Regions from separate parts of the Devosia lacusdianchii genome, predicted to be linked through region 1. Evidence: predicted binding sites of a transcription regulator. Region 1 holds the regulator's gene; the other holds the start of a gene.
The links. The regulator LexA, encoded in region 1, represses DNA repair genes until DNA is damaged. The targets are predictions, from matches to a motif close to TGTTCNNNNTGTGTTCNG.
Positions count from the first base shown of each region.

Region 2: the regulator LexA is predicted to act here: its motif matches at 1,560-1,577, upstream of MF606_RS04575 (patatin-like phospholipase domain-containing protein).

Region 1 is NZ_CP092483.1:2,202,971-2,206,347, forward strand. It holds gene MF606_RS10730 (molybdopterin molybdotransferase MoeA) at 1-1,149, shown strand, start outside; gene lexA (transcriptional repressor LexA) at 1,257-1,970, shown strand; gene MF606_RS10740 (hypothetical protein) at 1,970-2,308, shown strand; gene MF606_RS21745 (nuclear transport factor 2 family protein) at 2,326-2,745, shown strand; gene MF606_RS10755 (IlvD/Edd family dehydratase) at 3,135-3,377, opposite strand, start outside.
Region 2 is NZ_CP092483.1:929,942-933,318, forward strand. It holds gene MF606_RS04560 (NAD(P)-dependent alcohol dehydrogenase) at 1-713, opposite strand, end outside; gene MF606_RS04565 (helix-turn-helix transcriptional regulator) at 799-1,023, opposite strand; gene MF606_RS04570 (hypothetical protein) at 1,025-1,489, opposite strand; gene MF606_RS04575 (patatin-like phospholipase domain-containing protein) at 1,656-3,377, shown strand, end outside.

The DNA of each region.
Region 1 (3,377 bases):
GCCCCCGTGGGTAAGAGCGTCCGCCTGGCGGACGCCGCGGGGCGGGTTCTGCTGGAACCGGTGGTTGCGCGGCACGATCAGCCGCCTTTCAATGCCAGCGCCATGGACGGCTACGCCGTCCGCGCAGCGGACATTGTCGACGGCCACCGCCTCACCATGGTCGGAACCTCGCAAGCCGGCGCTGCTTATGGCGGATCGATAGAGGCCGGTCAGACTGTCCGCATCTTCACCGGCGCCCCAGTCCCTCCGGGCGCTGATACGGTGATCATGCAGGAAGAAGCCGAGGCCGAGGGCGGCATGGTCCGCTTCAACACCCGCCCGCGCCAGGGCCACAGTGTCCGCCCGCTCGGCAACGACTTCGCCACCGGGGACCAACTCATCGATCCCGGCGTCCGCCTGGCACCGGTGCAACTGGCCGTGGCCGCTGCCGCCAATGCCGATAGCCTTGTCGTAGCTCGGCGCCCGGCCATTGCCCTGCTGGCCACCGGCGACGAACTGGTTTTGCCCGGCACCGCGCTGGGCCCCGACCAGATCGTCGCCTCTAATAGCTTCGGCCTCCGCCCCTTGCTCCATCCTTATGCCGAAACAGTCACCGACTACGGCATAGCCCGCGACGATCGCGCCGCCCTCCGGCAAACGCTGGAGACCATCTTCGCAGCCGAGCCCGACATCCTGATCACGACTGGCGGCGCCAGCGTCGGCGATCATGACATCGTCCAGGAGATCCTCGTCGAACTCGGCGTAACCCTCGACTTCTGGAAGATCAACATGCGCCCCGGCAAGCCGCTGATGTTCGGCACCCGCGGCAAGACACTGATCTTCGGCCTACCAGGCAATCCCGTGTCGGCCATGGTCACGGCCATCGTCTTCATTAAACCCGCCCTGCGCCGCTGGGTTGGATATACGGGCCTCAGCAAATGGTATCTTCCGCTGGCCGGCCCGACGCCAGCCAATACAGCGCGCCGCCACTTCATGCGCGCACAGCTCATCCATACGCCGACCGGACCAGAGCTTTTCCCGATATCGCAGACCGACAGCGGCCATACTTCGTCTTTGGCCCAGGCAGAAATGCTGATTGTCCAACCTGAATTCGATCCGGGGCAAGACGCAGGAACGATTGTCGAAGCGCTCGCCATCGACGCGTTCTGATTGTCTTGGCGCCCGCAAGACTGATGAGCATATCAGCATATTGCAGAACATAACTGGAACACGTATAGTCGTTCTGCCTATGTTCCGATTCTGTTTCCGAGGGGCCAATGCTGACGCGCAAACAACACGAGCTGCTGATGTTCATCCACGAGAGGATGAAGGAAAGCGGCATCCCGCCATCGTTCGATGAGATGAAGGATGCGCTCGATCTGGCGTCCAAGTCTGGCATCCATCGGCTGATCACCGCGCTCGAAGAACGCGGCTTCATCCGCCGCCTGCCCAATCGGGCCCGCGCACTGGAGGTGGTCAAGCTCCCCGATTCGATGAACCCCTCGCTCGGCGGCCGCAAGGCGCGCTTCGAGCCATCGGTTATCGAAGGCAATCTGGGCAAGGTGGCGTCGCCTCCCGCGCGCGTATCCTCTGGCGAGGACTATGCGCGACCAATTTCCATTCCTGTTATGGGACGGATCGCGGCCGGCACGCCGATCGAGGCGATTCAGACCCATTCCCACACCATCATGGTGCCGCCCGAAATGCTCGGCGCCGGCGAACATTATGCACTCGAAGTGCGCGGTGACTCGATGATCGAGGCCGGCATTTTCGATGGCGATACCGTGCTGATCAAGAAGCAGGATGCCGCCAGCACAGGCGAGATCATCGTTGCTCTCGTGGATGATGAAGAAGCGACCCTCAAGCGCTTGCGTCGCAAGGGAAATACCATCGCTCTCGAAGCCGCCAACCCGGCTTACGAAACACGCATTTTCCCGCCTGATCGCGTCAAGGTTCAGGGACGCCTTGTTGGCCTGTTGAGGAAGTACTGATGCGCGCCGCGCTGCTTCTGGCCCTGATGCTGGTTGCAGCGCAGGGCGGCCCGTCGCTTGCGCAGGAAGTGTCCGCACGCGAGACTCGCTGCTGGGTCGGCGACGTGGCCTTCACGGCGGGCGTCGGTATCAATGCAGGCGGCGGTGTCGCCGTCTGCCGCGCCGGAACCGGCTGGGAAGCGGGCGAGCCCGATACCCCAGTGGTCGGTTGCGTGCTCGAGGACAAGTTTTCCTCGATCGGTGCCGTGGTTGGCATACGCAACAACGACAGCCTGCTGCTGCAATGCGACCCCAGCGGCCGCTGGACTACGGTGAACACGCGCCTTGCCGGCGACTGAGTTCAGGAGGCCGGGCTTTGAGCGATGGGGCCTCCAACCCAGAGCATATTGCTGCGGAAGCGGCGGCGGTGATGGCCGAATATGCCGAGCGGATCAACCATCACGATTTCGGTGATGTCGCGCCGCTAATCGCTGATGATGCAGTGTTCTGGTTTAGCGACGGCTCCCATAGCGGCCTGGCGGCGATCCGGGCGGCCTTCGAGGCAACTTGGGCTGTTCTGACCGAAGAAATCTATCGAATCGAGGCGCTACGCTGGATCGCGGCAGGCGACGGTGCAGCCAGTTGCATACACCTTTCATTGGCAGGCCACCGTCAATGGCAAGCGCGAAGCCGGCTCAGGTCGCGGAACCTCGGTTTTGGCGAAGCGGCCGGACGGCTGGAAGATCGTGCACGAACATCTCAGCCCACCCCGGTGACCAATGCCCGGCTTCGCTAGGTGGTAGGATGTCGGACCGGCCTAAGGCGCTGGACTGAGCGATCCATTTGTGGATCGTCATTGCCCGGCCTGGCCAAGCAGTCCATTTCTCCGCACGTGCTGAAGCATCGATCACCCGGACAAGCCGGGCGATGAGGATGGAACCGAAGGGCGGTTCGAGGCGCGTCGCGGTTGATCCGCCTCACTATCGGAGACCTCACGGCGCGCTTATCGAACCACGAGATCGAGCGAGTGGAGGCTTGGGTGCCACGACCTCGTGGTTCGACAGGCTGCGGCGAACGCGACAGAGCGCGCCATGTCTTAGGCAGCGCATCGACGCGAATTCACAGTAGCCGGCAAGAAAAAGGCCCGCCGAAGAGCGGGCCTTTTGGTTTGCCGACCCGCGAACCTTAGTGATTATCCCGCGGTACGCCGTTGGTCTGGGCGATGCGCTGATAGGCCACAGCGGGCTTGAGCACTGCGCCATTGCCGAGCTGGTCGACAATGCCGCGCTGGATTTCCTGCCACGGCGTCTGGTGCTTGGGGAACTTGTAACCGCCGGTGGCTTCCAGGTCGGCCCGGCGGGTCGCGATTTCCTCGTCAGAGATCAGGATATTGGCCTGGCCCTTGTTAAGGTCAATCCGCACCCGGTC
Region 2 (3,377 bases), 1.3 Mb from region 1:
ATGCCCTTGACCGTGGTCGCCTGCCGAAACCGTCGCGGCGAAACATTGTCCATCGTGTCGAAGATGACATCGTAACGCCGGCCGGTCTTGGCAAAGTCGGTTGTCGTGTAGTCGATCACCTCGCTTGCGCCGAGGTCTCGCACCAGCGCCGCATTGGCGGCGCTGCACACCGCCGTCACCGGGGCGCCAAAGTGCTTCGCCAATTGCACGGCGAAGCTGCCCACCGCGCCCGACGCGCCATTGACCAGCACCTTCTGGCCGGGCTGGATATTGGCCCTGCGCAGGAAGTACAGCGCCGTCAGCCCACCAAAGGGGATGGCCGCCGCCTCCTCGTAGCTCATCCGCGCCGGCATCGTGGCGATCGCGGCGCTATCCGGCACGGTCTTGTATTCGGCGTAGGCGCCATAGACGTGGAGGCCGAATACCCGGTCGCCCACCCTGAAGCGGGTGACGTTCCGGCCAATCGCCACCACCTCGCCAGCGAACTCGCAGCCCAGTACGTTCTTCCTGGGCTGGGTGATGCCCATGACCAGTCGCGCTGGCAGCCAGAACGCTGCCGGTATGCGGAAGGCCCGCAAGCGTGCATCGCCTGAAGTGACCGTGGTCGCATGCACCTTGACCAGCACCTCGTTCTCCCTTGGCATTGGCCTCGGCACATCCTTGATGACCAGCACGTCCGGCGCGCCATAGGCTGTCTGTACGATGGCTTTCATCTCGATTTCTCCATTTCGCAGGCATGCGTCAGCCCGCGGCCCGCAACTGAGCTGGGGCCGATGTTCAGTTCGCGATATCTCTCGGTCAGTCGGTACTAGGCTTCTTCCACTGGAAGACCTCGCCGATCTCGACGCCGAAAACCTCCGCGATGCGGAAGGCGGCCTCGAGCGAGGGCGAGTATTTGTTCTGTTCGATCGCGGCCACGGTCTGCCGCGTCATGCTGATGCGATCGGCCAGCTCCTGCTGGGTCATCTCGCCATGATCGAACCGCAGGCGGCGGATGGTGTTGGTGATGGGCGGCGGCGCCATGTCACGCTGTCATCCGGAACATGACGATCTTGACCCCTTCGCGCACCAGCTCCACCAGCACGATGCTCATCAGGAAGCCGTTGGCGAAGATGATCGCCGTGCTGCCCGCAGGATCTTCCGGATAGGCGGCGCGGATCGTATCGACATTGAGCAACCCGGTGATCAGCACCACCGGCACGATGAGTTCGAGCAGCTTGAACCCGATTTTGTCGGCTTTGCCCTCGATCTGACGTTCCAGTTCATCGGGTGGCGCATCCATCGACTGGCGTGTCCTCAGTGACAGGGCGATCGCCAGCCCCAGCATGATGCCCACCGAAATGATGAGGCAAACGATGAAGAGGTTGCGCAACCCCGTGCCATCGATGCGCCCGGACAGCGCGTCGCCCCAGAACACCGCGAAATAGTAACTCCAGACGATCAGCGTGGTGATCACGGCGATCCACGACGTCCTCTCTCGCATCGACATGTACGCACTCCTGCTCTGACGGCCAATGTATCCAACATTTTTGGCATCATGTAAAGAATATTATACATGGTGGTAGAAATTTCGAACAAGATGCCGCGCGCCCGCGGTCGCTTGCTGCAAAAGACCTTCGGTGCCAGACTTCGTGGCGCCATTGGAGGGCCCGCCGATGTCAACTGTGCTACCGGACTATTCTCGCAATCAGTTCGATCTCACCGGGCCGCTTGAATGCGATGCGATTATGAAGGGCGGGGTGACGTCCGGGATCATTTATCCCTACGCCATCCTCGAAATCGCGACCAAGTATCGCTTCCGCTCTCTGGGTGGCACATCGGCCGGGGCGATCGCGGCAGCCTTCGCTGCCGCAGCCGAGTATGGGCGGCAGAATGGCCGCCCCGAGGCGTTCCTGACGCTGAAGAAATACTGCGACGAGCTGCCCGATATCCTGCTGTCGCTGTTCCAGCCCAGCCCGTCATTCAAACCGGCCGCCGAGTTGGCCAAGCAGGTCGTGCGGGCCGGCGGCATCAACGGCTTCGTCGATACTGTGCTCAAGCCTGGGGTCCGCGCTCTGCTGCAGCGCTCGGCTCTTACCTGCGCTCTTGCAGCAGCGGCAGGGGGCCTGGCTTTGGCGATCCCATCATGGCTGCTCGGGGCAGGGGCCTACGCCACGATTCTGGCCGCTGTCCTAGGCTTGGTGCTGGGTGGCCTGGCGGCTCTGGCATGGGTGGTCGTGGGTCAGCTCCGGCGGGCAGTGACGACAATCGTCGAGCCGGCAACGGCCATGTTGCAGGCCCTGCCGACCAACAATTTCGGGCTCTGCACCGGTCTCACCGAAGGTGAAGGACCGCTGGCCGTCACCGATTGGATTCACCGCGCCCTGCAGGACATCGCTTTCGGCGACCCGGCGCATCGCAAGCCCCTGACCTTCGGCGACCTCAGCGCCAAGGGCGTCGACCTGCGGGTCGTCACCACCAACCTTTCAATGCGCCGCCCCCACACACTGCCGCGCCTGGGCGCTCCCGCGGGCTATCTCGCGGCGGAGTGGCGCAAAATCCTGCCCGACGCGGTCATGCAATATCTGGCGCGCCGTCCGGGCCGCTCCTGGCCGCATGATCCGGCGGCCCGTCCCTTCCCTGGCGAGGCGGCCTTGCCGGTGCTGGTCGCCGTGCGCATGAGCCTCAGCTTTCCCGTACTGTTCACCGCCGTGCCGTTGCGCATGGTCGATACCGAACTCCCCTCGATCATGAAGAATCTGGGAGCCGCCTCGTCGCCACCGGCAATGCCAAAAACGGCCCTGTTCTCCGATGGTGGCATCAGCAGTAACTTTCCCATCCACATGTTCGACGCGGTGCTGCCGACGCGACCGACCTTTGCCTTCAGCATCGAGGAGTTGTTGGGTTATGCCAGCAACCTGAGCCGGCGCGTGACGGTGCCACAATCGGCGGCGCAGGGCATGGGCGTCCAGATGTCCGCCGTCGGCGACATCACCGGCTTCGCCTGGTATGTCCTGAATTCAGCCAAGGACTGGCAGGATCAGTTGCTGTCCGAGCTGACCGGCCAGCGCGAGCGCATTGCCCGCATCTTCCTCGCCGACGGCGAGGGCGGCCTCAACCTCAACATGTCGCCCGAGGCATCGCGCCAGCTCATGTATTGGGGCTATGAAGCCGGCAAGGCCTTCACCAACGGCCCTTTCAGCTTCGATGAACACAAGTGGCGCCGCCTGCTCGTGCTCTATCGCCACGCCAGGGAGAGTCTCTCGTCGGCCGACGCAATCTGGCAGGCCGGCTTCGGCGCCTGGTACAAGGGGTATCTCAGCAAGGCCAAGAGCTACAAAGGGCTGAGCAAAACCAACCGGCGACAGGTCGCGACGGACCTCCAGGACCTGTTCGCT